One region of the Streptomyces prunicolor genome, then DNA from elsewhere that is predicted to be linked to it. Evidence: predicted binding sites of a transcription regulator. Region 1 holds the regulator's gene; the other holds the start of a gene.

What was found. The regulator HspR, encoded in region 1, represses chaperone genes until heat shock. The targets are predictions, from matches to a motif close to TTGAGNNNNNNNNNCTCAA.
Region 2: the regulator HspR is predicted to act here: its motif matches at 5,022-5,040, upstream of lon (endopeptidase La).

What each region holds. Positions count from the first base shown of each region.
Region 1 is NZ_CP108676.1:5,837,562-5,853,361, forward strand. It holds gene dnaK (molecular chaperone DnaK) at 1-665, shown strand, start outside; gene grpE (nucleotide exchange factor GrpE) at 662-1,324, shown strand; gene dnaJ (molecular chaperone DnaJ) at 1,394-2,584, shown strand; gene OG588_RS26940 (heat shock protein transcriptional repressor HspR) at 2,590-3,042, shown strand; gene OG588_RS26945 (PA14 domain-containing protein) at 3,117-5,525, opposite strand; gene OG588_RS26950 (sugar ABC transporter substrate-binding protein) at 5,819-6,925, shown strand; gene OG588_RS26955 (IS630 family transposase) at 7,149-8,318, opposite strand; gene OG588_RS26960 (FMN-dependent NADH-azoreductase) at 8,697-9,329, shown strand; gene OG588_RS26965 (MBL fold metallo-hydrolase) at 9,589-10,434, shown strand; gene OG588_RS26970 (DUF397 domain-containing protein) at 10,555-10,737, opposite strand; gene OG588_RS26975 (helix-turn-helix domain-containing protein) at 10,748-11,629, opposite strand; gene OG588_RS26980 (ATP-binding protein) at 11,859-12,290, shown strand; gene OG588_RS26985 (ATP/GTP-binding protein) at 12,416-13,735, shown strand; gene OG588_RS26990 (RloB family protein) at 13,815-14,333, shown strand; gene OG588_RS26995 (transglutaminase domain-containing protein) at 14,387-15,229, opposite strand; gene OG588_RS27000 (alpha-E domain-containing protein) at 15,231-15,800, opposite strand, start outside.
Region 2 is NZ_CP108676.1:7,276,935-7,292,734, forward strand. It holds gene OG588_RS33635 (rhomboid-like protein) at 53-991, shown strand; gene OG588_RS33640 (GNAT family N-acetyltransferase) at 1,030-1,821, opposite strand; gene OG588_RS33645 (DUF397 domain-containing protein) at 1,921-2,115, opposite strand; gene OG588_RS33650 (Scr1 family TA system antitoxin-like transcriptional regulator) at 2,127-2,978, opposite strand; gene OG588_RS33655 (hypothetical protein) at 3,624-3,749, opposite strand; gene OG588_RS33660 (hypothetical protein) at 3,779-4,189, opposite strand; gene OG588_RS33665 (DUF4259 domain-containing protein) at 4,235-4,666, opposite strand; gene lon (endopeptidase La) at 5,063-7,480, shown strand; gene OG588_RS33675 (lysozyme) at 7,584-8,420, opposite strand; gene OG588_RS33680 (MarR family winged helix-turn-helix transcriptional regulator) at 8,647-9,243, shown strand; gene OG588_RS33685 (protein phosphatase 2C domain-containing protein) at 9,351-10,139, opposite strand; gene OG588_RS33690 (nitrate- and nitrite sensing domain-containing protein) at 10,493-13,255, shown strand; gene OG588_RS33695 (roadblock/LC7 domain-containing protein) at 13,252-13,755, shown strand; gene OG588_RS33700 (DUF742 domain-containing protein) at 13,752-14,162, shown strand; gene OG588_RS33705 (GTP-binding protein) at 14,143-14,826, shown strand; gene OG588_RS33710 (styrene monooxygenase/indole monooxygenase family protein) at 14,852-15,800, shown strand, end outside.

The DNA of each region.
Region 1 (15,800 bases):
CCGAGATCTTCACCACCGCCGAGGACAACCAGCCCTCCGTGCAGATCCAGGTCTACCAGGGCGAGCGCGAGATCGCGGCGTACAACAAGAAGCTCGGGATGTTCGAGCTGACCGGTCTGCCGCCGGCCCCGCGCGGTGTCCCGCAGATCGAGGTCTCCTTCGACATCGACGCCAACGGCATCATGCATGTCACGGCCAAGGACCTCGGCACCGGCAAGGAGCAGAAGATGACCGTCACCGGCGGCTCCTCGCTGCCGAAGGACGAGGTCGACCGCATGCGCCAGGAGGCCGAGCAGTACGCGGACGAGGACCACCGTCGCCGCGAGGCCGCCGAGTCCCGCAACCAGGGCGAGCAGCTCGTCTACCAGACGGAGAAGTTCCTCAAGGACAACGAGGACAAGGTCCCCGGCGAGGTCAAGACCGAGGTCGAGGCCGCCGTCGAGGAGCTGAAGGCCGCGCTCAAGGGCGAGGACACCGCCGAGATCCGCACCGCCACCGAGAAGGTCTCCGCCGTCTCCCAGAAGGTCGGCCAGGCCATGTACGCCGACGCCCAGGCCACCCAGGCCGCGGGCGGTGACGCCCCGGGTGCCGAGGCGCCCAAGGCGGACGACGACGTGGTGGACGCCGAGATCGTGGACGACGAGCGCAAGGACGGTGCCGCGTGACGGAGGAGACTCCGGGCTTCGACGAGAAGCCCGACGTCCCTTCCGGCGCCACCCCCGACGACGCCGAGCCGCAGGCCGCCGCCCCCTCCAGCAGTGGGGAGGGGGCGGCCCCGGCAGGGGACGCAAGTGCACAGATCGCCGGTCTGACCGCTCAGCTGGACCAGGTGCGCAAGGCGCTCGAAGAGCGCACCGCGGACCTTCAGCGGCTCCAGGCCGAGTTCCAGAACTACCGCCGCCGGGTCGAGCGCGACCGGATCGCGGTCAAGGAGATCGCCGTGGCGAACCTCCTGACCGAGCTGATGCCCACGCTCGACGACATCGGCCGCGCGCGGGAACACGGTGAACTCGTCGGCGGTTTCAAGTCGGTGGCGGAGTCGCTGGAGACCGCCGCGGCGAAGATGGGACTGCAGCAGTTCGGCAAGGAGGGCGAGCCCTTCGACCCGACGATCCACGAGGCCCTCATGCACTCGTACGCGCCGGACGTCACCGAGACGACCTGCGTGGCGATCCTGCAGCCCGGGTATCGCATCGGCGAGCGCACGATCCGCCCCGCGCGGGTGGCCGTCGCCGAGCCGCAGCCCGGTGCCACGGGGACCGGCAAGGCGGAGGACGAGTCCGAGGCCGGCGACGAGAAGGACAACGGCCCTGAAGAGGGCTGATGTAGCTGACGTAACCGTCGTAGCTGACGCAGCCGACGTATCGAGCGGACCGAAGGAGGGACGTCGAGGATGAGCACCAAGGACTTCATCGAGAAGGACTACTACAAGGTCCTCGGCGTCCCCAAGGACGCCACCGAGGCCGAGATCAAGAAGGCGTACCGGAAGCTCGCCCGCGAGTTCCACCCGGACGCCAACAAGGGCAACGCCAAGGCCGAGGAGCGCTTCAAGGAGATCTCCGAGGCCAACGACATCCTCGGTGACCCCAAGAAGCGCAAGGAGTACGACGAGGCCCGCTCCCTCTTCGGCAACGGCGGCTACCGCCCGGGGCCGGGCGGCGCGGGCGGCGGCAACTTCAACTTCGACCTGGGCGACCTCTTCGGAGGCGGCGCCCAGGGCGGCGGTGGCGCCGGGGGAGCCGGCGGCTTCGGCGGCGGGATCGGTGACGTCTTCGGCGGCCTGTTCAACCGCGGCGGTACGGGCACGACCCGTACCCAGCCCCGGCGCGGCCAGGACATCGAGTCCGAGGTCACGCTCAGCTTCACGGAGGCCATCGAAGGGGCCACGGTCCCGCTGCGGATGTCCTCGCAGCAGCCCTGCAAGGCCTGTTCGGGCACCGGCGACAAGAACGGCACACCGCGCGTGTGCCCGACCTGCGTCGGCACCGGCCAGGTGGCGCGCGGCTCCGGCGGCGGTTTCTCGCTCACGGACCCGTGCCCGGACTGCAAGGGCCGGGGCCTGATCGCCGAGCACCCGTGCATCGAGTGCAAGGGCAGCGGACGCGCCAAGTCCTCGCGGACCATGCAGGTCCGGATCCCCGCGGGGGTCACGGACGGCCAGCGCATCCGGCTGCGCGGCAAGGGCGCACCGGGTGAACGGGGCGGTCCCGCAGGCGACTTGTACGTCATGGTGCACGTCGACGCGCACCCCGTGTTCGGCCGCAAGGAGGACAACCTCACGGTGACGGTCCCGGTGACCTTCACCGAGGCGGCGCTCGGCGGCGAGGTCAGGGTGCCCACCCTGGGCGGACCCCCGGTGACGCTGAAGCTGCCCCCGGGCACGCCGAACGGCCGGACGATGCGGGCCCGCGGCAAGGGCGCCTTCCGCAAGGACGGCACCCGGGGCGATCTCCTCGTCACCGTCGAGGTGAGTGTCCCGAAGGACGTCACGGGGAATGCTCGTGACGCACTGGAGGCGTATCGAGAGGCGACCGCGGGCGAGGACCCGCGGGCGGAGCTGTTCCAGGCCGCGAAGGGAGCATGAGAGTGATGGACGGCCGTCGACGCAACCCGTACGAGCTGACCGAGGAGACCCCGGTCTACGTCATCTCGGTGGCGGCCCAGCTCTCCGGCCTGCACCCGCAGACGCTGCGCCAGTACGACCGCCTCGGCCTGGTCTCCCCGGACCGCACGGCCGGGCGCGGTCGGCGCTACTCGGCCCGCGACATCGAACTGCTGCGCACCGTCCAGCAGTTGTCGCAGACCGAGGGCATCAACCTGGCCGGCATCAAGCGCATCATCGAGCTGGAGAACCAGGTGGTCGCGCTCCAGCAGCGCGTCGCCGAACTCCAGTCGGCGGTCGAGGGCGCGGCGGCGACGATGCAGCAGCGCGAGGCCGCGGTGCACGCGTCGTACCGGCGCGACCTGGTCCCGTACCAGGAGGTCCAGCAGACCAGCGCGCTGGTGGTGTGGCGGCCGAAGCGGCAGCAGTCCTCGGACTGACGTCCACGCTTGCACGCAAGAAGGGGCCCGGAGGATCCTCCGGGCCCCTTCTTGCGTGTCACGTGCGGTCCGGGTCAGTCGCCCCAGATGCCGTACGCCTCCTGCTCCCGGATCTCTTCCAGGCCCGCCGGGTCGGTGTAGATCGCCCGGTAGTAGTACAGCGCGAGTCGGTCCTCGTGCACCGTGGTGTCGAGGTGGAACTGCGGGTTGCCGACCTTGCCGGTGGCGAACGTGGTCCAGGCTCCGGCCGTCGCGTCCCACTTCTCCCAGCGGTAGTCCGTGAAGTCACCGCACGGCAGGTCGTAGATGGTGACACCGCAGCGGACGTAGAGCTCCGGGTAGCGGTCCTCGACGACCTTGGTGCCGGTCCAGCCCGGCGGGCGGGTGTCCGGCAGGGTGACGGACACATCGGCGGGGTGGTAGGCGTCCGGACTGGCGTTCTCGTCGTAGAGCGGGGAGCCGTCCAGGGCGGCGACCTTGTAGACGTGGGTGGCGCCGTCCGGGACGGTCGGGCAGAGGACCTCGGTCGCGGCCGATGAGCCCCCGTTCCAGCAGTTCCGCTGCCAGACCGTCTCGCCGGTCTCCGGGTCGGTCGCGCTCTGCCAGACCGCGTAGCCGGTGACGTCGTCGTCGGCGGGCGGGGTCCAGTTCAGGCGGACACCGAGCGGGACCTGTTGCGCGGTCAGGTTCTCGACCGGTGCCGGGCGCTGCGTGTCCGGCGTGGTCTCCGTGGCGGCCGGGCCGGGCTGCGAGGTGTGACCGTACGGGTCGACGGTCACGATCCGGTACTCGTACGTCGTCTCGGACGCGCCCGAGATGTCCCAGCAGCCGCCCCGGAGCAGCTTGTCGCCCGCGTACGCGGGGAGCTTCTCACCGGTCGCCCAGGTCCAGGACACCGTCGGCGGCTCCAGGACGTCGTTGAACAGCTCGTTCGGCTTGCACAGGTCCACGGTGGTGCTCTCACCGGTCGCCGGGTCGGTGCGGAGGATCCGGTACGAGAGGAAGGGGCCGCCGTCGAAGGTCCACGGGTCGATGCTCGCCCACGAGATCATCACCCCCTCGTCGAACCGCGTCGCGGTCGTCTCGTACGCCGGGATCGCCTCGGGCCGGTCGGCCATCGTCAGCGTGATCTCCGTGGGGGCGGCCGCGTTGCCCTTGGCGTCCACCGAACGCACCGCGTACCGGTAGGTGTCGGCGACCGCGGCCAGCTGGCGCGGTGCGAGGTCGGTCTCCTTGGTGGTGCCCTTGCCGGGCACCGCGTCGAGCCAGCCGCCGGTCGCCGGGTCGAGTTGGAGGACCTGGTAGCTCGCCGCCCCGTCGACGGGGGACCACACCAGGTGCGGAACGCCCGACCGGTACTCGACCCGGGCACCGGTGACGGGCGTCGGCGGGATCAGGTCGGTGGTGGTGAACCTGGTCGCGGCGGAGTACGCGGACCAGTTGCCGGCGGCGTCCCGGGCCCGGCCCCGGTAGGTGACGGCACTGCCGTCGGAGGGGTAGGTGGTGTCGCAGATCGCGCCCTTGGTGCCGGTGTAGACGGTGATCCACTTGCCCGTCGCGGTGTCGAGGCGCTGCATCTCGTACAGGGCGATGTCGGCCTTGTTCTCCGCCGTGGTGACGAGTTGCGGGGCCGCGTAGGGCGAGAGGTCCGCGCAGCCGTCCAGGTCCACGAACGGCGCGGCGGGCGGGGTCCGGTCGGGGGTGATGACGGGCTTGTCCGCGCCGCCCGCCGACTGGTTGCCCGCCTTGTCGTGGGCGCGGACCTCGTAGTAGTACGTGCCGCCGGTCGCGGGCGGGGTGTCCGTGTACGACGTGGAGGTGGTCGTCGCGAGCGGCTTGGTGCCGAACGAGGTGCCCTTCAGGCGCCGGTAGACCCGGTAGCCGGCGAGGTCCGGCTCCTTGTTCTTCGACCAGGTGAGCTTCGCCCTGCCGGTCGCGGAGGCGTACGTCACCGACGTGCCCGTCGGGGCGAGCGGCTTGACCTTGTCGACGGTGGCCGAAGTCCGGGGCGGATACGTGAACTTGACCTTCGCGGCGCCGGTCCAGTTGACGTAGTCGATCCGCAGGGTGTGGTTGCCCTTGGGGATCGTCACGTTGACGGTCTTGGCACGCGAACCGGCCGTGTCGGACCACAGGTTGATCTTGCGGCTGTTGTCCAGATAGACGCGGATGCCGTCGAGCCCGGACACGGTGAGGGCGAAGGGCCCGCCCGAGCCGAAGTCCCGCGTCACGCTCCAGCGGACGCCGAAGTTGTCCTTCGGGAGGCCGGAGGCGGGGGCGCCGCTCCAGTTCTGGTCGATCGCGGTGTCGCAGTCCGTCTTCTTCGGGGCGCCCTTGAACGTGGTGTTCGCGAAGAGCTGGCGCTTGTAGACGGGGGAGGCGCAACTCGCCGCCGCGGAGGCGGGTGTCGTCGCGCCGGCGAGCAGGCCGCCCGCGACGGCGAGGGCGAGGGCGGCGGCCGTCGCGTGTCTGGCTGGGTTCATTCGGTCCTCTGTCGGATCGGCACGGCAGCGAACGGCCGTTGACGATCACGACAAGTGAGGAACCGGGTTGGTTGTGCTGATCTTTGCCCGTTCCTGAACTCCCGTTGAGTGGAGGGGGCGTAAAGAGCGTTTGGATAGGATTCGCAGTACCTCCACACAACAAACGGAACATGCTGTTGCCATCTCGTTAAGCGGTTCCGCTTGACGCCGGTGGTCGCAGCCGCGTTGGCTTTTCAGTCACCTGGGTTGCAATGCTGCGCCCACGTCCGCACGGCACCAGAAGTGAGCTCCCAATGCGTCGTATCGCCATATCCGTGGCCGCGTCCTCGCTGGCCCTCCCCCTGGCCGCCTGTGGCGTGCTCAACTCGTCGGGGAGCAGCACGGACGCGACTCCGGCGAAGGGCAACGACATCACGGTGGGTGTGCTCATGCCGGAGAAGACGAACACGCGGTACGCGGAGTTCGACTTCCCGATCATGAAGGCGAAGATCCAGGAACTCACCGCGAACAAGGGCAAGGCCGAGTACGAGAACGCGGGCGGCGTCGCGGCCACGCAGGACAAGCAGATGCAGCAGATGATCGACCAGAAGGTCGACATCATCGTGCTGGACGCCGTCGACTCGCACGCCATCCGGACCATGGTGAAGAAGGCCAAGACCGCCGGCATCCCGGTCGTCGCCTACGACCGGCTGGCCGAGGGCCCGATCGACGCGTACGTCTCCTTCGACGGCGAACTGGTCGGCGAGGTGCAGGGCCGTTCCCTGGTCGAGGCGCTGGGCAGCAACGTGGACACCTCCGACAAGATCGTCATGATCAACGGCTCGCCGACCGACCCCAACGCCGCGGTGTTCAAGGGCGGTGCGCTGTCCGAGCTGCAGGGCAAGGTGACGATCGCCGCGAGCTACAACACCAAGGCCTGGGACCCGGTCATCGCCCAGCAGGAGATGACCGAGGCGATCAACAGGCTCGGCAAGAACAACATCGCCGCGGTGTACTCCGCGAACGACGCCATGGCCGGCGGCATCATCAAGGCCCTGAAGAACGCGGGCCTGACGAACATCCCGCCCGTCACCGGCCAGGACGCCGAACTCAGCGCCGTGCAGCGGATCGTCACCGGCGAGCAGTACATGAGCGTCTACAAGCCGTACCCCGACCTCGCCGAGGCCGCCGCGAAGATCGCGGTCGCCAAGGTCCAGGGCAGGGACATCGAGTTCGACGCCCTGACCCGTGACACGGTCGACAGCCCCACGAACAAGAAGATCCCGGCCCAGCTGGTGTCCGTGGTCGCGCTGACCCAGGACAACATCAAGACGACGGTGGTCGCGGACGGGATCTACAAGATCTCCGACATCTGCACGTCGGCCTACAAGTCGGCGTGCGCGGCCATCAAGTTGAAGTAGGGCCGGGTCGGTCGGCGGCCTCGATGGCGTAGAGCCGGAGCCGGGTGTCGGCGCTGCCCGCGTACGCGACTCGGGCCGCGGGTGCCTGGCCCGGACCTTAGCTTGAGGTGTCGCAGGAGGGCGGCGAGGCCTTCGGGGGCGGGGGGCGACGTAGAGGCAGTTCTGGTCGGGGGCTCCGCTGAACGAGGACTTCTGCCACTGCGGTTCGGACATACGGGCCTCCTCAGAGGGTGTGGCGAACATGCCGTCGGCGCTGCCCGCGTACGCGACTCGGGCCGCGGGTGCCTGGCCGGACCTCAGTGGTCGGGCCCGGAAGTCCTTCGGGGGTTGAGCACGCTGCCAGATCGACGGAGGATTCTTCCTGTCGGTCGGTGAGTGTGTGTCGGTCGAGCCGGGCCAGCAGCTCGTCCAGATCGGTGGTGGTGAACCTCCACTGGAACGGCTGTGCCGTGGCGCTGTAGCGGTCTTCGAATGCTCGGAGCCGGTCTCGGACCTGGGTCAGGTCTGTGAAATCGTTGGGTGAGACGACCTTGCGTTGCACGATGGAGAAGAAGATCTCCACCTGGTTCAGCCAGGAGGCGTGGACCGGGGTGTGGACCAGGACGGCGTTGGGGAACCTGGCGGCCAGACGGTCGATGGATCTTTGGCCGCGGTGGGAGGAGCCATTGTCGACGATCCAGAAGACGCGTTTCGCGCTGGCGTAGGGCTCTTGGGCCATGACCTGTTTGACCAGGCTCATGAACGGCACGATGCCGGTCTTGGGCTCGCAGCGGCCGAAGACTGTCGCGCGGTGGACGTCGTAGGCGGCCAAGTAGGCCAGGGCGCCGCCGCGGCCGTACTCATGACTGACGCGCATCGCCCGGGCCTGGCCCGGGGCGAGGGTCGGGTGGCACCGGCAGCGGGCCTGGATGGAGGTCTTCTCGTCGCTGGAGATGACGTACTCGTCGGGGCCGAGCAGGATGCCCTCGAAGGTGCGGGCGTACAGGTCCAGTACCTGCTGGGCCTTGGCGCGGAAGTCCGGGTCGCGGATGAAGATCCAGGACCGGTGCTGCCAGGGCTTGAGCGTTTCCTGGTGCAGCCAACGGCGCACGGTGGATACCGAGACGGTGCCGGTGATCCCGCGCGCGGTCAGTTCGTCGGCCAGTTCCGGGCAGGACCAGTGCGACAGGGGCGTGCCGGTCTCGGCGGGGAGTTGGCAGGCCAGCGCCTTGGCCTCGGAGACCTGTACGGAGGTGAAGCGGGCGGGACGCCTGGAGCATTTACGGTCGGCCAGGGCCGGCAGTCCGCCGGCGGCGAACCGGCCGCGCCAAGTACGCACCGTATCCACATGCACGTGGCCGTGTGCCATCTTCTTGAGCCGGTGGCGTTCGGAGGCGTTCAACACGATGGGCACGGCGGGTCGGGTTGGCACGGAAGCGGGCAGCCGACCTTTCGGGGACGGCATGCCCACACCCCAGGCGCCGCGACCGAGTTGAGGACCATCCCATGGCCGCACCGCCGCGGTCCACCAAAAACGCCCGCGCCCAACGACTGACGGTCACGCCTGCGCCAACAGGCGTCATGCATCGGCTTGCCTTGACGCCGGCGTCAATGTCTACGGTCGTCCTTGCGTACCGCCGCTGAGAGGGCGACGGGAATACGCGTGGGACTTGGCGAGCGTGTGGCCATGACCATCCGTGATGAGCGACACCGGCGACCGAGCCACTACTGCTGACGGCGATTGTCGGTGGCGAAGCTTTGACAGCCCTGATGTAACCCCGAGGTCGAATACATGCCTTTCCTCCTGCACATTGACGCGAGTATTCGCCGGACCGGCTCCGTGTCCCGAGAGCTGTCCGCTCACTTCGCCACGCAGTGGCGCCAGAATCATGCCGATGGCGGTTATTCCTACCGCGACCTGGCGGCTCAACCCATTCCACACATCACGCACGCCGTCCGCGAAGCCCTTCTCGACCCGGGCGGCGAACACGGTGAGCCCCCAGAGGAGCGGGCACTCAGCGAGACACTGACCGCCGAACTACGCGAAGCGACGACGCTGCTCCTCGGCATTCCCATGTACAACTACTCGATCCCGTCGACGATCAAGGCGTGGGTGGACCGCCTCGTCACCCCGGCTCACATGGTGGCGCCCGGCGGCGACCCCGGCCTGCTCAGCGGCAAGTCCGTGGTGGTGGTCACCGCCCGAGGCGGCTCGTACGCACCTGGTACGCCCCGTGAGGGATGGGACTACCAAGAGCCGTACCTTCGGGCCGTCCTTCACTCGATCGGTCTCGCGGACAACTTGACGTTTGTGCACGCCGAGCTGACTTTGGCGGCGACCGTGCCCCAGATGGCCCCCCTCAAGCCACTGGCTGAACAGTCCCTGGCAGCGGCGTACGAAACGCTCAAGACGCTGGCCCTCTAGCCAGGTCTGCTGGGCGGCCATGACTCAGCGTGCACGGATTACAGAAATTGGGCCAGCACCTGCAATTGGCCCCACCTTAAATCGGCCCGCCTCTGACCCACTCATCCGTTCGAGTCCGGCTTCAGATGGCCCCACTCCCCACTATTCGCACCGGTGGGCTGCGGGGCCACCTCAACCGTAAAGCGACGCCCCTTCGGCGATAGTTGCAAACATCGCCAGTCGCGGAATTCGGTGGAGTTCACACACAGGGAGGACTCTGATGTCGTCTTCGAAGCCGGTCTCGTCCGTAACCGGTACTCAACTTCCAATCTGCTGCACCTGCGGTGTGCAGTACGGGGCACCGCGCACTGATTGCCCTATTTGCCTGGACGAGCGGCAGTATGTCGGCTGGAACGGCCAACGGTGGACCACACTGGCCGAGTTGCGCGCCGGTGGCCGGCGCGGCCGGTTCGATGAGGAGGGCCCCGGTGTGCTCGGGGTCGGTGCGGTGCCGTCGGTGGCCGTTGGCCAGCGTGCGCTGTTGATCCGCTCACCGTCTGGCAACGTGTTGTGGGATTGCGTGGGCTACCTCGATGACGATCTTGTGGCCGAGATCGAGAAGCTGGGCGGGATCAGCGCGATCGCCGTCAGCCATCCGCACTTCTACGGCGTGATGACGGAGTGGGGCCGAGCCTTCGACGTTCCGGTGTATGTACACGCCGCGGACCGTGACTGGGTCGGGCGGCCTGATCCAGTGATCGAGTACTGGACCGGCGACACCCATCAGATCGCGCCTGGCATGACGCTGATCAACGCGGGCACGCACTTCGCCGGCGGCACCGTGCTGCATTGGGGTGATGACCCTGAGGGGCGCGGCGCGCTGTTCAGTGGCGACACCTTCATGGTGGTGATGGACCGGCGGTGGGTCAGCTTCATGTACAGCATTCCCAACTTCATTCCGGAGCGACCGCGCACCATCCGCCGCGCGCTCGCGTTGGTCGAACCGTTCACCTTCGAATGCATCTATGGAGCGTTCTGGGGGCGGGTGGTTACTGCCGATGGGGCGGCTGCGGTGCGTCGTTCCGCGGAACGGTACCTGCGCTTCGCACTGGAGGACGACTCGTAGTGGTGTCAGGTCCAGTCGGGGCGTAGCGGCGACGGTTGTTCACGGGGCCTCTTACTGACCTGCACCCAACACAGGCCCCACCCCCACGTCAACCCCCGAAGGACTTCCAGAGTCGACCACTTAGCTGCGGGACTTGAGGTGTCGCAGGAGGGCGGCGAGGCCTTCGGGGGCGGTGGTGAGGGTGACGTGTGGGGTGTCGCTCTCGCGGAGGCGGATCGTTCCGTCTGGGGCGGGGGCGACGTAGACGCACTCGCCCTCGGGGCCGCCGCTGAAGGTCGACTTCTGCCAGGCGAGTTCAGTCATCGGGGCCTCCCTAGAGGGTGTAGAGCACATGCTGGATGAGTGCCAGCGAGTCCTTCACCGAGTGTGTTTCTGGGGCCAACGATACGTCGACGGGGGCGAGGGCGTTCTCCGACAGGTACCGGAACAGCTCTTCGTACCGGCCCAGGCTCTGCCTGTCACCCAAGTACGTGAGGCCGAGGGGCAGTTCGAGCAGTACGGTGCCCAACTCCGGAACGCTTGGGATGGCGTGGACGAAGTTGCCGCTAAGAGCGGGGTGCGCCTGGGCGGTGAACGGATAGATCTGGATGGTGACGTTGGGTAGCCGCGCCAGTTCGATGAGGTGTAGCAACTGCTCTCGGACCACGCTGACTCCGCCGAACCGCAGGTGCAGAGCGGACTCGTGGATCACGGCATGCACAGAGGGCGGGTCCTCACGGGTGAGAACGCCTTGTCGCTTCATACGGAACTCCAGCGCGCCTTCGCTCCGCTCGAAGCCCAGACCCGGGGTGGCGAAGATGGCTCGGGCGTAGTCGGCCGTCTGGAAGAGCCCCGGGATCAACATCGACTGGTGCACTCGAAGAGCCGTACAACTCGCTTCCAGCTCAGCCGTGTTGAGCGCATCCAGGCTGCGGCGCTTCTTGTAGGAGCTCCACCAGCCCCTGCCGGTCGCCTCGGACATGGCGACCAGGGCCTCGACATGTGCCTTATCTGTACAACCGTAGAGATCGCAGAGCTCACGGAGTCTTGGGGTCAGGACGGTCGTCTTGCCCGTCTCGATCTGGCTCAGCTGAACGCGGCCCATGCCGATCCGCTCGGCCGCTTCGCCGCCCGCCAACCCTGCCTGTTCGCGCAGGTGTTTGAGCTCGAAGCCGAGTCGCCGCTGGCGCTCGCTGATGGTGGTGCGTAGTCCCACGCGTCTCTCCTCGTCGGGGTGTCCAAAGTCTGCCCTGGTGGTGGGAGTTGGTCCACCGATCCGGCGATTAGGTTGTTAATGAAATACCTTACGCGCTACCTTGAGTGCGGAATCGGTCACGTAGGGAAACCGCTCAACTCCCCCTGCCCACAAGCCGACAGAGCACCCGCGCCCCGCGGGCGACGCCATCGCCGGGCCCGACCCCCTCACCCCCAAGGAGCCGCTCCCCATGGACCCAGCCCGCCGAGCCCCGCACCGCCCCGCTCAACTGACCCACGACTACAGCCTGTTCGCCCCCGCCGACGCCACCGCACCCCGCGTCTGCCGTGACTTCGTACGCGCCGTCCTCTTCACCCACGACCGCGAACCCCTCGTCATGCCGGCGGCCCTGTGCACCTCGGAACTCGTCACCAACGTCCACCTGCACACCAAGGGCACCGCCATGCTCCGCATCCGCCTCACCCCCGCCCGCTTCCGGGTCAGCGTCTTCGACGAGAGTCCGGACCCACCTGTCGTCACACACCCTGCGGCCGGGGCGATCGCCTGCTGGGGGAGAGGCCTCGCGCTCGTCGCGGAGATGGCGGACACGTGGGGTGTCGCGGACGAGAGGGCGGGGCGGTTCGCGAAGGGGGTGTGGTTCGAGCTGGGCCGGTCTCATTGATCGCCACCCAGTCAGGCGTCTGGCCTTTCCTCGGTGCGGGACCCGCCGTATGGTGGGGCCAGGGATCGAATATTGCAATCTTCCCGCACAGAATGCCCCCTGACCCGCAGAGGAGGTGATGAGCTGTGCTTCTCAGCTTCCGTGTCGCAAACCACCGGTCCATCAAGGAAGAGCAGCAACTGTTGCTCGGCCCCGTGTACGAGGCGGACCGCCCGGAAGGGACGGACTGGGAGGCGGTCCCCGTCGTCGCCGTCTTCGGGGCGAACGCGGCCGGTAAGTCGAACGTGGTGGACGCTCTGCGCTACATGGAGCACATGGTGCGCTCTTCGCACCGGGACGCCGAGCCGGGCGCCGGAACCGAGCGCTTCGCCTTCGCGCTCGACGAGGAGTGCCGAGCGGAACCGTCCTGGTTCGTGGTGGACCTGTCGCTGGACGGTGTCCGGCACACCTACGGGTTCAGCCTCGATGACGAACGGGTCGTCGACGAGTGGCTGTACAGCTACCCGCACGGGCGCAAGCGGATCGTCTTTCAGCGCGCCGGCGAGGACTTCACCTTCGGCGACAAACAGCCCCGCAAGGAGCTGGAGCTGGTTACGAAGATCACCGAGCCGAACACGCTGTTCATGTCGGTCGCTGCCAGGTCCCGGCAGGAAGCGGTACGTCCAGTGTACGAGTGGTTCACTCGCGGGGTGTGGTTCCGTGACGGAACGCGGCGGGCTATGCGCCTCAACGTCGTGGCCGGATTGCTCCTGTCTGATCCGTCCCGCGTGCCCGGCGTCGTCGGACTCCTGAGAGCTGCGGATCTTGGGATCGAGAACGTGGGGGTGGAGCGAGTGGTGGCCGATGAGATGAGCGGTCCAGTCCGCTCGTACGTCGTGGGGGAGGCGATTGCGGACAACAGCTCGGGCCCGGCGTCGGGCATGTGGACGCCACAGCGCGAGACGACCCAGGTCTGGGTGCAGCAACGAGGCCGCCACGGTTCCGTACGGCTCGGTCTCAAGGATCAGTCGGCCGGTACGAAAGCCCTGTTGGGGTACGCCGGTTCGGTCCTGGACGTACTCGAAAGCGGCGGCCTCCTCGTCGTCGACGAGATCGACTCCAGCCTGCATCCCCGGCTCACCGCGCATCTGATCAAGCTGTTCCAGGACGAGGCGACCAATCCGCAGGGGGCACAGCTCCTCCTCACCACCCACGACGCGAGCCTCCTCGGGCGCAGTGGCGGTGAGGACATCCTCAAGCGGGACCAGGTGTGGTTCGTCGAGAAGGACGGATACGGGGAGACGACGCTCTACCCGCTCTCCGACTTCAAGCCGCGGCAGGAGGAGAGCCGGGAACGCCGTTATCTCGGCGGCAGTTACGGCGCGGTGCCTCTGTTGAACGAAGAGTTGTTCGCGGCCGCCGTCGCCGTGCGGGAGGGGAGCGGTGGCGAGGACCCCGAAGAGTAGCGGGCGCCGCCGTCCCGCCTTCGAGTCGGACTTGAGGCGCGTTGCGGGGAAGCGGGAAGCCCGCCGAAGACTGCTGGTCGTGTGCGGTGCGGAGGTGACCGAGAGCGACTACTTACGCGGCTTGGTCGCGCATGTCGCCAATCCGGCTGTCACGGTGCGGATCGTCACGAAGTCGTGCGCGCCATCGCAGCTCATCAAGTACGCATCCGCGCAACGGGAGTTGTCGCGAGGTGACTTCGACGAGGTCTGGTGCGTCTTCGACGTCGACGAGTTCCAGGATCTGCCGAGTGCCCTCTCGCTGGCGGAGACGGCCGGGATCGAGGTAGCCGTCTCCAACCCGTGCTTCGAGCTGTGGCTGATCCTGCATTTCGGCACGCACACCGCCTACGCGGGGACCTACCGCGAGCTGCTCCCGCACCTGACGCGTCATCTTCCGCGCTACGACAAGTCCCGCCTCGACTTCCGCCATTTCGCGGACGGGTGGGAGATGGCGACACTGCGGGCCCGGAAGCTGGCACCCCTCGGCAAGGAGCACGAGGTCAATCCCGCCACCAGCATGTGGGCGCTGGTCGAGCGGATCGCGGGTCCACCGGGCTGAACTCCCTTGCCGGGCGGACAGGATCGAGCAACCCGCCCGCCCCGCAAAGGAGTTCACGCCACCCGCGTGAACTCCACCGTCACCTCCGGCGGCCCGCCCGCCACCCCCCGGTAGATCCCCTTGTGCGGCGTCACGTCGTCGTAGTCGCGCCCCCGCCCCACCACCACATGGGACTCGTCGGGCCGGGTCCGGTTCGTGGGGTCGTAGCCGCACCAGTCGCCCGCCCAGTACTCGATCCAGGCGTGGCTCTGGCCGGCCACCGGGCGGTGCAGCTCCGCCTCGCTCTCGGGGTGGAGGTAGCCGGAGACGTAGCGCGTGGGCAGGCCCAGGCCGCGTAGCAGGGCGATGGTCACGTGGGCGATGTCCTGGCAGACGCCGGCGCCCTGTTCCCAGGCCTCGGTGGCCGACGTGTTCACGCCGGTGACGCCCGGGAGGTACGACACCCGGTCGGCGACCAGTGCCGAGACCGCGACCGCCGTCTCGTGCGGGTCGAGGCCGACCGCCGCCTTGCGTGCCTTCTTCAGCAGCTTGGGCGGGACCGTCGTACGGACCGTGGGGCCGATGAACTCCAACAGGCGGGAGTTAGTGGTCCGTTCGGTCACCTCCTGCCAGGTGGGGGAGGGGCCGAGGAGGTCCGGCGGGGACGTCTCGACGAGGCTCGACGCGGTGATCGTGAGGTCCGCGTGCGGGTCCATCAGGTCGAAGCCGGTGACCTGGGTGCCCCAGTAGTCCCAGTACGACCAGGTGGGGGTCGTGGGGTTCACCGTCACGCGCGCGTCCAGTGTCGTCTGGCCGGGGAGCGTGAGCGGGGTCATCCGCACCTCGTTGTGGGAGGAGACGGCCGCCTGGGCGTACGACACGCGGGTGGTGTGGCGGATGCGAAGCCTACGGGTCATCTCAGGCTCCTTCCTGGGCCCACTCGACGGGGCCCTGGTACGGGAAGAACAACTCCGCGACCGCCTCCGCCGAGGCCATGCAGGCGTGCTGCAAGTCCTTGAGGAGGGCGGGGAGTTGTTCCTCCAAGGCGTGCGAGTCGAGGTATTCGAGGCGGGTGCGGAGGCGGCCGATGGGGCGGCGGGCCGGGTCCTGGCGCTGGCGGCCGAGCGCCGTGAGGCACTCCTCCGCCGTCGTCAGCGCGTGCAGCGCCGAGCGCGGGAAGTCCCGGTCCAGCAGCAGGAATTCGGCCACGCGCGGGGTGTCCCCGAAACCGCCGTACACCCGCGCGTACGCCTCGTCGGCGCCCGAAGCGCTCAGCAGCGTCGGCCAGTCGGGCGCGTGCGCCGCGTCCAACACCCGTACCGACAGCAGCCGTACGGTCATGTCCACCCGTTCAAGGCTGCGGCCCAGGACGACGAAACGCCAGCTGTCGTCGCGGCTCATCGTGGAGTCCGCGAGGCCGAAGAACAACGCGGCGCGTCTGCGCACGAGTTCGAGGTAGGCGTAGGGGCCCGTACGGCGGGCCGCGAG
Region 2 (15,800 bases), 1.4 Mb from region 1:
GCGGCAGGTGGGACGGCGAAGGGTGGGGTGGAACCGGAAGGAGCGCCTCACCGTGGAACGGATCGCGACGGCCGACACCCAGGCCCCCGCCACGCCTCCGGGCGGGCCCCTGGCCGACGAGTTCGGGTCGGCTGCGCCCCTGGATTCCGGTCTGCTGGACGCGATGCCCAGACAGCGGGAAGTGCCGGACGCGGTGGGGGAGTTGGGGTTCGCCGCTCGGACTTCGGCCGCGGTGTCCGTCTCGGCGTCCACCCCTGCCATCCCCGGTGAGTCGCGCGTCCTGCTCGCACTCCGCCGCCTCCACCCCTGGCGGTTGCTGCCGACGCCCACGGGGACGCCGTTCACCTTCGGTTACGGGTTGCTGCTCGTCGTAACTTCGCTGGTGGCGCAGTACGCCGATCCGACCTTCGTGACCCAACTGCACCAGGCATCCAGTACGGACGTCACCCACCTCCTCCGCGACCCGTTCCTCGTGCTGGTCGCCAGCGCGATGTGGATCGTGGGCGGGATGGTGTCGCCGTACGCGTTCCTGTTCCTGCTTGTACTGACCGCGCTGGAACGCCGGATCGGCGGGGTGCGGGCGGCCGGTGTCTTTCTGTCCGGGCACATCCTGGCGACGCTGGCGACCGAAGGGACCGTGGGAATCGCGGTGTTGGCGGGCCACCTCCCCGCCACCTCCCTCCATCGCCTCGACTACGGCATCAGCTTCGGCGTGGCGACGAGCATAGGAGCGCTGGCCGGTCTGCTCCGGCCGTGGCTCGGCCTCCCGCTGATCGTCCTGTTCGGCTGGTCACTGGTCGCGGACCTGATCGCGTTCACCGACCCCATGACGAACTGGGGTCATCTGATCTCGCTGGCGATAGGTGTCGCGACGTGGCCGTTGATACGGCGGTGGGCGCGGGCGGCACGGGAGGATCGAGCCGCAAGGGCGACTGGGGTGGCTGGGGTGGCTGGGTCTGGGGCGGCTCGGGTTGAGGTTTCGGGGGTCTGACTCCCCGCGTGGTTAGCCGCCCGCGTTCAGCTTCTTCTTCAGTCCCGAGATGCCAAATCGGTTCTCTTCGTGGGCGGTTGCTCCGGTGACCACACGTACGGCGTGGTCGTGGTGATCGCCCGGAATCCCAGCCGGCGCAGGATCGGCGCGCTGTCGTCCGAGGCGTCCACGTGCAGGTACGGCACTCCGCGGGCGGCGGCGAGGGCGGCTCGGGTGGCGATGAGGGCGCGGTAGATGCCTTTGCCGCGCCACTCGGTGACGGTCGAACCGCCGCGCAGCCCGGCGAACTCGGAGTCCCCGTAGAAGAGCAGCCAGGCCGCGGAGATCACCTCGCCGTCCGCTTCCGCTTCTGCGACGTAGACCGCGATCTCGTCCGGGGTGGAGGTGATCCGGCCGAGCAGTTCGGTCGCCAGCCAGGTCAGGTCGATGCGCCAGATCGCCGACTCCATGGCTCCGATCCGGCGCAGATCCGCCTCGTCGGAGACCCGGCGCACGGTGACGCCCTCCGGCAACACGGGCTCGCCTACGGCCAGTTCGTCGGTCCGCCCGATCAGCACCGTTTCCTGATCCTCGGGCACGAAGCCCGCCGAGCGCAGCCGGTCCGTGAGGTCGGCCGGTTCGTCATGGCCCCGGATCTTCCACTCCACGCGCTCCCCACGCGCCGCGAAGAAGTCCCGCTGCCGCGCGATCAGTTCATCGAGCGCATGCCCCCGTAGGCCCAGGTCGCGCGGTCCGGTCACGAACCCCCGGGTCTCCCCGACGATCCGCAGCAGCGGCCCGTCCTTCTCGTACGTCACCCCGGCGGGCGGGTTGGGGGCGGCGCCGCGCATCTGGTTGTCGTAGGCGGCGAGGAGGGTCTGGGTCTGGGTTTCGGATTCCGGCTCTGTCACGGGGGAGACGGTACGAGGTGTGTGAGCTGGGGCAACTGATTAATGGCGGGGGCGGGGTGTGGTGGTCCTGATGTGCCGCAGGAGGGCGGTGAGTTGGGGGCGGTCGGTGTTGAGTACGACGGTGGGGCTGTCGCTTTCGCGGAGGGCGAGGGTGTGTGGAGTGGCGCCGATTTCAACGCAGTTCGTCTCTCCCGAGCCGGAGTAGGACGACTTTTGCCAGGTGATCTCGGGCATGTCCCCAACTTTCAAGTGCTGTCCGCAAGGGTGCGGATGAACTCCCGTGACTCCTTCACGGGGAGCGCGGCCTTGGTGATGCGCTCCATCAGTGCACGGTAGTTCGCCAGTTGGGTCTGCGCATCAAGGAATTCAGTGGTGGTCGCCCTGTCGAGCTGAACGGTGTCGAGCTGCGGCACCGCGCCGGAGGCGTACGTCACGGTGAGCCCAGGAACGGGGAAACCGCCCGCGCTGAAGGGGATCACCCGCAGGGTGACGTTCCGGCGTCGTGAGGCGTCGACCAGTTCCTGCAGCTGACCCCGCATGATCTCTCGGCCGCCGAACTGGAGCCGTAGCGCTGCCTCGTGGATCACGAAGGTGCAGGCGGGCGGATCGTCCCGGTCGAGGATGTCGCGGCGCCGCATACGGTATGAGAGCCATCGCCGGAGTTCCGGCATGGGCCAGGCCGGAACGGTCTCGGACAACACGGCACGCGCGTACTGCTCGGTCTGCAGCAGTCCCGGCACGTGCATGGCGACGAAGACCCGCAGACTCGTGGAGTGGTATTCGAGTTCGGCGAGGTCGAGACCGCTCGCCGTGATGGACCCTCGGTATCCCTCCCACCAGCCGCGTGTGCGGTCCCCGGCCATCGCGGCAAGGGCGTCCACGTAGCCGGTGTCCGGGCAGTCGTAGAGGGCGGCCAGCGTGCGCACGCGCTCGGCGCTCACTCCGAAGCGGGCCAGCTCCATGTTGGTGACGTGGGAGCGGTTCGTGCCGAGTCGGTCGGCCGCCTCCTGGATGGTCAGCCCGCAGTTCTCGCGCATGCGCCGCAGCTCGGTGCCCAGGCGCCGCTGGCGCTCGGTGATGAAGGTCCGTGAAGCCATGGCCCCTTCCTATCGGTCGCCGCACGACATGTCATTCACTCGTTCGGGTTATTCGGCTGCCAACCTGTGTCATCTGGTGGCACTAGTTAGGTGAACCGGCCTACGGTGAGCCTCGAATCAACTCCACCTCGGCACAGGAGAGTTGCCATGGACGAACGCCGGCTCGAACCCCCTCCGAATGGCGCTACATCCTCCGTGTTCCCCACGACCCCCTCGCCCCCGCCATCGCCCGCTCCGTCCTCACCCGCCACGCCCCCGGCCCCGCCTCCCTCAGTCTCAAGTGGGCGGACAAGCGGCTGCGGGCCAGCGTCTGGGACGGGGGGTTCCTGCCGCCGAACCCGACGGGTTGCCCGGAGCCGTATGCCGAAGGGGGGCGCGGTCTCGCCCTTGTGGAGCTGTGCGCCGACGCCTGGGGGAGCTTCGTGGTGGGGCCGACTCAGGGGAAGGTCGTGTGGTTCGAGCTGATGTGGGGTGCGCCGGGGTGTGTGGCGGCGTGACGTGGTCGCTGCCCCCTGCCGGAGGAGACCCTGCCCGTAGAAGCGTGACACCTTTGCGCAAAGTGTCACAATTTCGCGCCTCACCCTTCCCGAGCGTCGAGCACCCCCGCACGTTCGAGTCAGGCACGCTTCGGTCGAGTCGGCTGGATCAGGAGTAGAAGCCTCGGCCGTATTCGTCCCGGCTCAGATCGAAGTCGTCCGGGCGATCGCGGCGGAGCCCCTCGTACCGCTCCGCGAAGATGTCCCGGTCCGCGCTTTCGGGCAGCTGTTCCATGACGCTGTGAGCCTCCTCGGCACGGATGATCAGCCCTTTTCGGAAGGGCCGAACATGCGGTCGCGGAATTCCTGGAACGCGTGCCACCCCGAGGGCCCTCCCGGAGTGATCAGCTCTCCTGCGGAGCCGTCCAGCACCTTGCAGCCGAAGGCGTCCGCGAGGCGGAAGACGGAGGGGAGCACGTCGTCGCCGGAGCCGCGGACGTGGAGCATGATCGAGTCCACGGGATCGTCCGAGCCGATGTTGAGTTCGATGGACCAGGTGGGTCCGGTGAGGTCGCCCCAGGTGGGATCAGAGAGGTCGGCTTCGGGCTCGGCCCGGCTCACGGTCGCGAGGACTTCGTGCAGTGGGCCGAGTGGGCGCGGGGCGTAGTCGTCGGGTATGTCCTGCGCCGAGGTGATGTCGTCGGGCAGGTGGAGGAGAAGAACGTCCCAGCTCATGTGGACCTTTCGGGTTGGGAACGGGTGGGTGCGCTGCTGCGCGGGTCAGCTCAGGTGGAGCTGTTCTTCTGGTGGCCGGGGTGTGAGCGTGCTGCGGAGCCGGTTGATGGTCGCCTGCCAGAGGCCGGGGCTGCCGTCCGGTTCCGCCCAGAGTTCCAGGAGTTCGGACGGCTCGGTCATGACGCGGTCGAGGGCCCGAAGGGCGAGCGCGCGTAGACCGGTGAGGTCGGGGACGGGCTCGTCCGGGCCGTAGTGGGGGTGGGCGGGATCGCCGCCGGGGCATTGCGCGGCGACCAGGGCCGCTGCCGCGATGGCCTCGTCGGCGACGTGCGCGTCGAGGAAATCGATGGTCTCGGCCGCTCGGGCGAGGGTGTCCCGCACCAAGCCCTGACGTGCGTCCGGGGAGGCGTCGTCGAGGTCGCCGCACCAATCCGCCGCGGTGTCGTTGTCGAAGGGGCCGACATCCCAGGTGCCCATGCGTCTCTCCTGATCGTGATCGTGATGGCGTCGCGTCAGGGGATCGTGGCAGGCGCCACTGACATCGGACGTCGAGGTCGGACGTCGAGGTCGGGCGCCTAGGCCGGGCGCCGAGGTCGGGCGCCGAGGTCAGCCGTTGAGGTCGGCCGTCGAGATCGGGCGTCGAGTCCCGACCAGCACGTCACAGGACCCCGTTCCCCCCGCCACCCCGTCAGCGCACCCCGCCCCCGCACGCACCCCGCCCCCCCGGGAAGCCCCCACCCCATTTCCGTGTTGACCTGCACGGAACCCAGCGCACTACGCCTGATCGCTCACGGCGAACACGGGGTGGGGAACAATCGAAGGCGCCCAAGCATTGAGTCGGCATAGCTCAACTTGACTGCCTAAGGGGAGATCATGGCTTCGACGTCCACACCGCTCACCCTGCCCGTGCTGCCGCTCGACGACGAGGTCGTGCTGCCCGGAATGGTGGTTCCGCTGGACCTGAACGACACCGATGTACGCGCCGCCGTGGAGGCCGCACAGGCCGCCGCGCGGTCCGAGTCCGGAAAGCCCAAGGTCCTGCTGGTGCCACGGATCGACGGGACTTACGCGAGCACCGGCGTGCTCGGCACCATCGAGCAGGTCGGCCGGCTGGCCGACGGCGACCCGGGTGCGCTGATCCGCGGCCGTAGCCGCGTGAAGATCGGGGCCGGGACCACCGGGCCCGGTGCCGCACTGTGGGTGGAGGGCACCGCGCTCGACGAGAGCCTGCCCGAACCCTTGCCCGGTTCCGTTTCCGAGCTGGTGAAGGAGTACAAGGCGCTGGCCACCGCCTGGCTGCGCAAGCGCGGGGCCTGGCAGGTCGTCGACCGCGTGCAGGCCATCGATGATGTGTCCACGCTTGCCGATAACTCTGGCTACTCGCCTTTCCTCACCACTGAACAGAAGATCGAGCTGTTGGAGACCGCCGAACCGGTGGCCCGGCTGAAGCTCGCCACCCAGCACCTGCGGGATCACCTCGCCGAGCAGGACGTTGCCGAGACCATCGCCAAGGACGTGCAGGAAGGCGTCGACAAGCAGCAGCGTGAGTTCCTGCTGCGGCGTCAGCTCGAAGCCGTCCGCAAGGAACTGCGCGAGCTGAACGGGGACATGAGCGACGGTGAGGAGTCCGACGACTACCGGGCTCGCGTCGAGGCCGCCGATCTTCCCGAGAAGGTCCGCGAGGCCGCGCTCAAGGAGGTCGAGAAGCTTGAGCGGTCCTCCGACCAGTCGCCCGAGGGGTCGTGGATCCGGACGTGGCTGGACACCGTTCTCGAACTGCCGTGGAACGAGCGCACCCAGGACGAGTACGACATCCAGGGCGCCAAGGCGATCCTCGACGCCGAGCACGCCGGTCTGAACGACGTGAAGGAGCGCATCACCGAGTACCTGGCCGTGCGCAAGCGGCGCGCGGAGCGGGGCCTGGGAGTCGTCGGCGGTCGGCGCGGTGGTGCCGTGCTCGCGCTCGTCGGTCCGCCCGGTGTCGGTAAGACCTCGCTCGGTGAGTCCGTCGCGCATGCGATGGGGCGGAAGTTCGTGCGGGTCGCGCTCGGTGGGGTGCGGGACGAGGCCGAGATCCGTGGACACCGGCGTACGTACGTCGGTGCGCTGCCCGGTCGTATCGTCCGGGCCATCAAGGAGGCCGGGTCCATGAACCCGGTGGTCCTGCTGGACGAGATCGACAAGGTGGGGTCCGACTACCGGGGGGACCCGGCGGCGGCCCTGCTCGAAGTGCTCGACCCCGCGCAGAACCACACCTTCCGCGACCACTACCTGGAGGTCGAACTCGACCTGAGCGACGTGGTGTTCCTGGCGACGGCCAACGTGCTCGAAGCCATCCCGGAGGCACTGCTCGACCGTATGGAACTGGTCCGGCTGGACGGTTACACCGAGGACGAGAAGGTTGTCATCGCCCGCGACCACCTGCTCCCGCGTCAGCTGGAGCGGGCGGGGCTCAAGGACGACGAGGTCGTCATCGACGAGAGCGCGCTGCGCAAGCTCGCCGGTGAGTACACCCGCGAGGCCGGCGTCCGCACCCTGGAGCGGTCCGTCGCCCGGCTGCTGCGCAAGATCGCGGCTCAGCACGAACTGGGCCAGCGCGAGCTGCCGTTCACGGTGACCGACGCCGACCTGCGCGCCCTGATCGGACGGCCGCACCACGTGCCCGAGTCCGCCCAGGACCCGGCCGAGCGCCGCACGGCCGTACCCGGTGTCGCCACCGGTCTCGCGGTCACCGGCGCGGGTGGTGACGTCCTCTACGTCGAGGCGTCGCTGGCCGACCCGGAGACGGGCGCGGCGGGTCTGACCCTGACCGGTCAGCTGGGTGACGTGATGAAGGAGAGCGCGCAGATCGCCCTGTCCTTCCTCCGCTCGCACGGCGCCGAACTGGAGCTGCCCGTCGGCGACTTGAAGGACCGGGGCGTGCACATCCACTTCCCGGCGGGTTCGGTGCCGAAGGACGGCCCGAGCGCGGGCGTCACGATGACGACGGCCCTGGCGTCGCTGCTCAGCGGCCGACTGGTCCGCACGGACGTGGCGATGACGGGTGAGGTCTCCCTGACCGGTCGGGTCCTCCCGATCGGCGGCGTGAAGCAGAAGCTGCTCGCCGCGCACCAGGCCGGGGTCACCACCGTCATCATCCCGAAGCGCAACGAGCCCGACCTGGACGACGTCCCGGCCGAGGTCCTGGACAAGCTCGACGTCCACGCGGTGACGGACGTCCGCCAGGTCCTGGAGCTGGCGCTGTCGCCGGCGACGAACGGCGCGACGTCGGAGGTTCCGGTGGCGGCGTGACGGACGTCCACCGGTAGGTGAAGGCCCGGGTCTCTTCAAGGGAGGCCCGGGCTTTCGCCGTAGTAAGGGAGGCCCGGGCCTTCGCCGTAGTACGGACGGCTCGTCAGCCGTTGGCGAGGGCGACCACGCGGTCCAGCGCGCCGTTGAACCTGTCGTGGTCCCCGACCGTCGGCCCCGACGACGTGTACTGCCACATCGTGTAGAACGACCACCCTGCCGGTAGCGTCCCCGGGTCCGAGGCATACCGCGCGATCCACAGCGGGTCGGCGGACGCGAAGGCGCTGGAGTTGCCCGTGCAGGAGGACCACCAGCTCGTCGCCGTGTAGATCACCGCGTTCCGGCCCGTGCGGGACTTGTACGTGGACAGGAAGTCGGCGATCCAACTGACCATCGCCGCCGTCGACTTGCCGTAGCAGGACGCGCCGTACGGGTTCCACTCGATGTCGAGGACACCGGGGAGGGTGCGGCCGTCCTTGGACCAGCCGCCGCCGTGGTCGACGAAGTAGTTGGCCTGGGTGGCGCCGCTCGTCGTGTCCGGGGTCGCGAAGTGGTAGGCGCCGCGGATCATGCCGACGCCGTAGGAGCCGTTGTACTGCTGCGCGAAGTAGGGGTTCGTGTAGTACGTCCCCTCGGTCGCCTTCGTGTAGGCCCACTTGACCCCGCTGCTCCACAGGGTCGACCAGGCGACGTTGCCCTGGTAGGCGCTGACGTCGACGCCCTCCGTCTGGGTGGCGGCAGTGCCGGCGGGCGAGCCGTCCTGGCCGTCGTGCGCCAGGACGCCGATGCCCATGTAGGCGGAACCGCGGGCGGGGACCGTGGCGGCGCCGGCCGGATGGGGGAGTGCCGCCAGCAGGATTGCGGAGAGGGCGAGGGAGAAGGCGAGGGGGACGTGCCGCAGGCGGGGCGTTCGGGGTCTGTCCGCGGGCGTGGCGTGGGGCATGGCTTGCCTCCGAGGGCGCGGTGGAGCGCGGTGGGGGAGTGGAGGGAGAGGGATTTGATGTTGGCGTGGCCATGCCAGTCGTTGCCTGGTAAGGAAGCTACGCATCCAGAAGACCGCGTGGGAAGGGGGTCCGGACGACGCCGTTGGTCTAGCCCTGCGAAATACTGGCGGAGCTGCGGCGATGACGGTGTTTGGCGGAAACTTTCACGATCGGGAAAGCGGACCAATGGGTGCTGACGTGCACAAGGGCGAGGACAGAAACGACGGAGGGCTTCCCGTGGACGACCGCGGACTCTCCGGCGAGGGCGGCGGCCTTTCTGGCGGCGACCTTTCCGGCGGCGACCTTTCCGGCGACGCCGGCACGCTGTCCGTGGGCCCCGACGGACTCGCCGTCGACCACGAATACCTTTCCCTGGAACGCGAGTTGACGTTCCTCTTGCGCCGGGCCCGGGCCAACCAGGGCGAGATGGCCCGCGAGGTCCACCCCGATCTGGAGTCCGCCGCGTACGGCCTGCTGGTCCGGCTGGACGAGTACGGCAGGCAGCGGGCCACCGAACTGGCCGCCTACATCGGCGTCGGCAAGGCCACCATGTCCCGCCAGCTCCGCGCCCTGGAGGACCTGGGGCTGATCGCCCGCGAGCCCGACCCGGCGGACGGCCGGGCCTGGCTGGTCGACCTCACCGACGAGGGCCGCCGCCGGGTCGCCCACGTCCGCGAGGCCCGGCGGGCGCGCTACGTCAGCCAGCTCTCCCACTGGGACCGCCGCGAGGTGGCCGAACTGGCCCGGCTGATCCACCAGTTGAACGGCGTCATGGAGAAGTGACACCGAACGGGGAGGCGGCACCGAACGGAGAAGTGACACCGAACGGAGAGTGACACCGAACGGAGAAGTGACACGGAACGGAGAAGTGCCCATGACCTAGAGGCCGTTCACAGCTCGACGTACACGACCGTCGCGTCGTCGTGCGTCTTGCTCCGCCGCAGATACGTCCGCGTCTCCTCGTCCGCCCGCTCCAACTCCCGTACTCGGGCCACCAGTTCCGCCGCCCCGTCCTTCCTTACGAGCGCGAAGCAGTCCGCCCAGTCGCCCTGGCCGAACTTGTCCACCCACCGGGTCGCCCCGTCCGTCAGGGCGGTGAGGGTGCGGGCGTCGGTGCGCGGGAGCGACCCCGTCACCGCGCGGGCCGCGACCGACGGATCGGCGGCGGCCGTGAAGAAGCCGCCCTCCTTGTTGCGGAGCGTGGTGTCGATCATGGCGTCCGTCGCCAGAGCGCTGCGGGGCAGGCGGGACAGGCGGTCGTCCAGTACGGCGGTCACCTCGCCGGCCGGTGATTCGACCAGCAGGGCCGAGTCCGAGAGGACCAGATATTCGACCTCCTGGGGTGACCAGCGGGCCACTACGACCGTTGCCTGTGGGGTGCGTGGGTGAGAAAGGTCACAGGTGGTGGCGTGGGCCTCAGCTGTTCGGAGGATCGCCCGGGAGAGAATCTCCGCCAGGGTCAGATCCCGGTAGGAAACGGTCAGTTCGGTCAGTGCTCCGCCGAGGCGCGCGGTGTACCAAGGGACCGAATGCAGACACCCCGTCTCGCCTCTCGGCGGTGTCACACCGTCCAGGACGATCAGCGAACCGCCCTGTCCCGAGGCCGGAAGGCCGACGCTCGCGAAGTCCTCGTTGGGGCGGTTCGGGTCGCCGGGTTCCGACACAAGTTCCGTACGCATACGGCCAGTCTGCACGACCTCTTCACAGGCTCCGCAAAAGCTTGGCACGCATGGTCGAATCGACGTAGTCGTGCAGGTCAGGCGCCTGGTTTGGGCTGGAATGGATCACTCCGGGAATGCGTGGCGGCGAATCCTGCCAAAGCCCGCCGCTCACGTCCAACCGGCACGGCGCGCGAGGCCCCTGGACCGGCCGCCGGAACTTGCCCGCCAACTCCCCTCCGGGGTTCACTCCTTCGGGTGGCGGGCCGGACGATGCGCGACCACTGCCTACCGGCACTGGGAGGGTCGCCGTACCGGGATGACGGAGCGTCACCCGGGCCCATGGGTATGACGAGTCAGGAATGCGAGCACCGGTGCAGAAGAAGCGGCCGCGGCGCACAGGCAAGCAGACGGCCCCTCCGGGGGGCGCCACCCCTGCGGCCGTGCCCGACCCCGCGGGCAGCGGGCGCCGTACCCACGTACGCAACCGGCTCATCATCGCCGTAGCCGTCGTGGCCGCCGCCATCGCCGCGGCCGGTGCCCCCTCCCTCATCGCCGCCTCGGGTCAACTCAGCGACTCCCAGGACCTGGTGACGCTCGCCGGACAGACCCAGGACGCGCTGTCGCTGGCCCACTCCCTCGCCGACGAGCGGGACGAGGTCACCTCGTACATCGCCGCCGGGCGCCCCAAGTCCCAGGCCCCCGCCGAGGACCGCAGCGCCCGCGTCGACCGCCAGGTCGAGGAGCTCCGCGCCGACACCGACATCTCCGCCGCGCTCCGCTCGGACCTCGACGACGTCGCCGCCGTACGACGGGCCGCGCTCACCGGCAAGAGCAGCGCGCTGGAGGCGCATGTCGCGTACTCCGGTGCCATCACCGAACTGCACCGGCTCGCCGAGCAGTTGGCGGAGCAGATGCCGCCGCGGGCCGGTTCCGGCGCCTACGCGCTCGCCGAACTCGACGCCGCCGTCCAACAGGCCGCCGCCACAAGGGGATTGCTTCTCGCGGCCTTGAACGTGCCGACGACCACCGAGACGGTCATCAGCCCCATCACCGGTCTCTCCGTCACCGAGACCACTTCCACGAAGGCCCAGGCCAAGGAGCGCGACGCCCTCAGCGCCGCCGCCCAGCAGGCCCGGCTGCGCTCCGACGCCGCTCTCGCCGACTTCCGCGAGACGGCCACGAAGGACGCCGTCGCGGGCTACGACTCCACGGTCACCGGACCCGAGGTCAACTCCGCCGAGAAGTACCTCACCTCCCTCACCGCCCAACCCACGCTCTCCGACAGCCAGTTGGACACCAGCACGAAGAAGCTCGACGCGGCGCTCTCCGCCCGCGTCGACCTGATGCGCGGCGAGGAGTCCGCGCTCTACGTGGACCGCGCCAAGGGCCTCGCCCAGCTGCGCGACGACGACGTCAAGGCGCTGGAACTCCGCATCGCGATCCTCGGCGCCCTCATGCTGCTCGCCGTGGGCATCGCCACCGCCATGGCCCGCACCCTCACCCGCCCGCTCTCCGTCCTGCGCCGGGGCTCGACGCGGCTGGCCGAGGCCGAGGACCCGGCGACCCAGGAGCCGATCAAGTTCACCGGCCGCAACGACGAGTTCGCCCAGGTCGTCCGGTCGGTCAACGCCCTGCACGCGCACGCCGCCGCCCTCCACGAGCGCATCGCCACCCTGGAGGCCGACCGCAAGCACCTCGTCGGCCAGCGCCAGAAGATGGCCGACGCCCGCGAGGAACTCCGCGCCGAAGTCACCGACTCCGCCACCCAGTTGGAGCGTTTGCGCACCAGCATCGGCGGCACCTTCGTCAACCTCGCGCTGCGCAGCCTGGGCCTGGTCGAGCGCCAACTCGCCGTCATCGAGGGCCTGGAGGAGCGCGAGCAGGACCCCGAGCGCCTCGCCACCCTCTTCAAACTCGACCACTTCGCCACGGTCATGCGCCGCCACAACGAGAACCTCCTCGTCCTCGCCGGCACCGAACACGTCCAACAGCACGCCGGGCCCGTCCCGTTGGTCGACGTGGTCCGCGCGGCGGTCAGCGAGATCGAGCGCTACGAACGCGTCCGCATCTCGGCACTCCCCCCGCACGCACACGTGGCAGGCTTCGCGGCGGACGACCTGAGCCACCTCTTGGCCGAACTGATGGAGAACGCAAGCTCGTTCTCCCCGCCGGACACCCCCGTCGAGATCTCCGGCTGGCTCCTGGAGAACGGCGAGGTCATGCTCTCCGTCCAGGACGAGGGCATCGGCATGACCGACGACCGCATGACCAGCCTCAACACCCGCCTCACCGAGTTCGACCCGGAGTCCCCCTACGACCAGGAGGGCGAGGAGGGCCTGGGCCTCGGCCTGTACGTCGTGGCCCGCCTGGCCCACCGCCACGGCGTCCGCGTCCAGCTCCGCGACCAGAAGCAGGGCGGCATCGCGGCGGTCGTGGTCATCCCGAGCGCCCTGCTGGCAGGTTCCCCCACGTCAGCGGTCCCGTCCTCCACCCCGGCCCCCGCCGACACCCACTCGTACTCCCTCCCCGGCGCCTCCGCAGAGGCCAACTCCAACGTCCTGCACGGCCGTTCCGAACACCCGGACCCGCTGGTCGCCCTGGCGGAACAGGCGGTAGCGGTACGGGAGGCCCCCGCGGCAACGCCGCCGGAGTCCCCGGCGGAAATGACGATGGAACTCCTGCTGCCACTGACGCCGGAGGACCAAGCAGTCACGCCGGCGGACGAACGGCCGGCCGCCGACGGCGAGTTCGCCCCACAGGGGCCACCCGCACCCGACGACGAGAGCGTCACGGGTGGTGCGGGTGGGAACAAATTCACGGCTGACGGCGAAGCCGAAGCCGTAGAACACGAACGAGCCCAGGACGAAGACCCCGTCACGGACAAGGGCCTCCCCAAACGCACCCCCAAGATCACCCAACCCGCCCAGGCCCAGCGCCAGCGAACCGGCGCGGTCGACGCTGACGCCCTGCGCCGCAGACTCGGCGGCTTCCGCGCAGGCGCCTCCGCGGGCTACAAGGACGTAGAAGTGGAAATCGCCGAAAGGACCGGCCAGAACCCGGTCCCGGCCCCGCGCAGCGCACCCGAACGATCCGAAGCAGCCACGGGGGGCACCGTCGAGGAGGCAAGCAGTTGACCGCGCCCAGTACCTTCGGACTGAGCAGTGAAGCCCGCAACCTGCACTGGCTGCTGAGCAACCTCGTCGAGGAAGTGCCCGGCATCCAGTCGGTCGCGGTCGTCTCCTCCGACGGCCTGCTGCTCCTCTCCTCCGATCCGGGGAGGAACGCCGAGGCCAAGGAAGCCCTCGAAGCCAAGCGCACCGGACCACGAGGATCCGCAGCCGACCTCGCCACCATCGTCTCCGGCATCGGCAGCCTCACCGTCGGCGCCGCGAAGCTGATGGACTCCGGCCCGGTGAAGCACACCATGGTCGCGATGGAGGACGGCAGCCTCTTCGTGATGTCGATCAGCGACGGCTCGCTGCTCGGCGTGCACGGCTCCGCGGACTGCGACATGAGCGTCGTGGCGTACCACATGGCACTCTTCGTCGGCCGCGCCGGCCACGTCCTGACGCCCGAACTCCGCAGCGAGCTTCGGAAATCCCTCGAAGACGCGACCACGGGGAGTGCGCGATGAGCCGTACGCCCAACAAGCTCCCGGTGCGCGGCGGCGACCGCAAACCCGCCCGGGTACGCCCCTACTCGCTCACCGGCGGCCGTACCCGATTCGGCCATGTCCTCCTCGTGGAGACCCTCGTGGCGGCGCTCGAAGCCTCGGAGGAGCGCAAGGAGTTGACGAATGGTTCCCTCAACACCCGGGTGATGCCGGAGATGCGGGCCATCGTCGAACTCTGCCGCCGTATGCGCACGGTGGCCGAGATCGCCGCGCTGCTGAAGATGCCGCTCGGCGTGGTCCGCGTGCTCCTGAGCGATCTCGCCGACCAGGGAAAGATCCGTGTGTACGGAACCGGAACCGCTCACGGTACGGGCCGTCCTGACCGCGCTCTGCTGGAAAAGGTGCTGAGTGGACTCCGTCGTCTCTGACGCCGCCGCCTACGGCGTCTCCCCGCTCCTCAACGACGAGAAGCGACTGCTCAAGGACGAGAAGCAACTCCTCGACGACGAGGAGCAGTTGCGGCCCTGGCAGCAGGACCGCACGCGCGCGCCCGTCGCCACGAAGATCGTGGTGGCCGGCGGCTTCGGCGTCGGCAAGACCACCATGGTCGGCGCCGTGTCCGAGATCCAGCCCCTCCAGACGGAGGCGCTGATGACCGAGGCCAGCGAGGAGACCGACGACCTCACGGCCACCCCGGACAAGATGACGACCACGGTCGCCATGGACTACGGCCGTCTCACGCTCGACGACGACCTGGTGCTCTACCTGTTCGGTACGCCGGGCCAGCAGCGGTTCTGGTTCATGTGGGACGACCTGGTGCGCGGCGCGATAGGCGCCGTCGTGCTGGCCGACACCCGCCGCCTCAAGGACTGTTTCCCCGCGCTGGACTACTTCGAGAGCTGCGGACTGCCGTACGTCGTCGCGGTCAACCACTTCGTCGGCAGCGAGCGGTTCGAACCCGACGACGTGCGGGAGGCGTTGACGATCCCCGCGCACGTACCTGTCATGATCATGGATGCGCGACGGCGGATTTCGGCCATCGAGACCCTGCTCGCGCTCGTCGCCCACGCGCTGGACGTCACCCCCGAGTAGTCGCGACCAAGGAGCCACCACCCGTATGCGGAAGATACTCGTCGTCGGAGCCGGTCAGTCCGGGCTCCAGCTCGCCCTCGGACTCCAGTCGCACGGGTACGAGGTCACCCTGATGTCCAACCGGACGGCGGACGAGATCCGCTCCGGGCGGGTCATGTCGACGCAGTGCATGTTCACCACGGCACTGCAGTACGAGCGCGATCTCCAGCTGAACTTCTGGGAGTCCCAGGCCCCGAGGATCGAAGGACTCGGCGTCTCGGTCGCCGCCCCCGGCTCGCACGACCCGGGGCCGACACAGCGCGCGATCGACTGGGTGGGCAAGCTCGACGGGTACGCGCAGTCGGTCGACCAGCGGGTCAAGATGGCCGGCTGGATGGAGACGTTCGCGCAACGCGGCGGCCAACTGGTCATACATGGCGCGGCAGTCGGCGACCTCGACTACTTCTCCCGTACGTACGACCTCGTCCTGGTCTCGGCGGGCAAGGGCGAGCTGGTCTCGATGTTCGCCCGCGACCCGGAACGCTCCCCGTACACCGAGCCGCAGCGCGCCCTGGCCGTCTCCTACGTCCACGGTCTCGGACCGCGCCCGGAACACCCGGAGTTCGACGCGGTCCGCTGCAACCTGGTGCCCGGCGTGGGCGAGTTGTTCGTGATGCCGACGCTCACCACGTCGGGCCGCGCGGACATCCTGTTCTGGGAGGGCATACCCGGCGGCCCGTTGGACGTCTTCAACGGCGTCAAGGACCCGGCTCGGCACCTCTCCCTGACCCTGGAACTCATGGAGAAGTTCACGCCGTGGGAGTACGAGCGGGCGCGGGGCGTCGAACTCACGGACGCGGGTGGGACGTTGGCCGGGCGGTACGCGCCCACCGTCCGTAACCCGGTGGGTCAGCTGCCCGGTGGTGGCCTGGTTCTCGGGGTCGCGGATGTCGTCGTCGCCAACGATCCGATCACCGGGCAGGGGTCCAACTCCG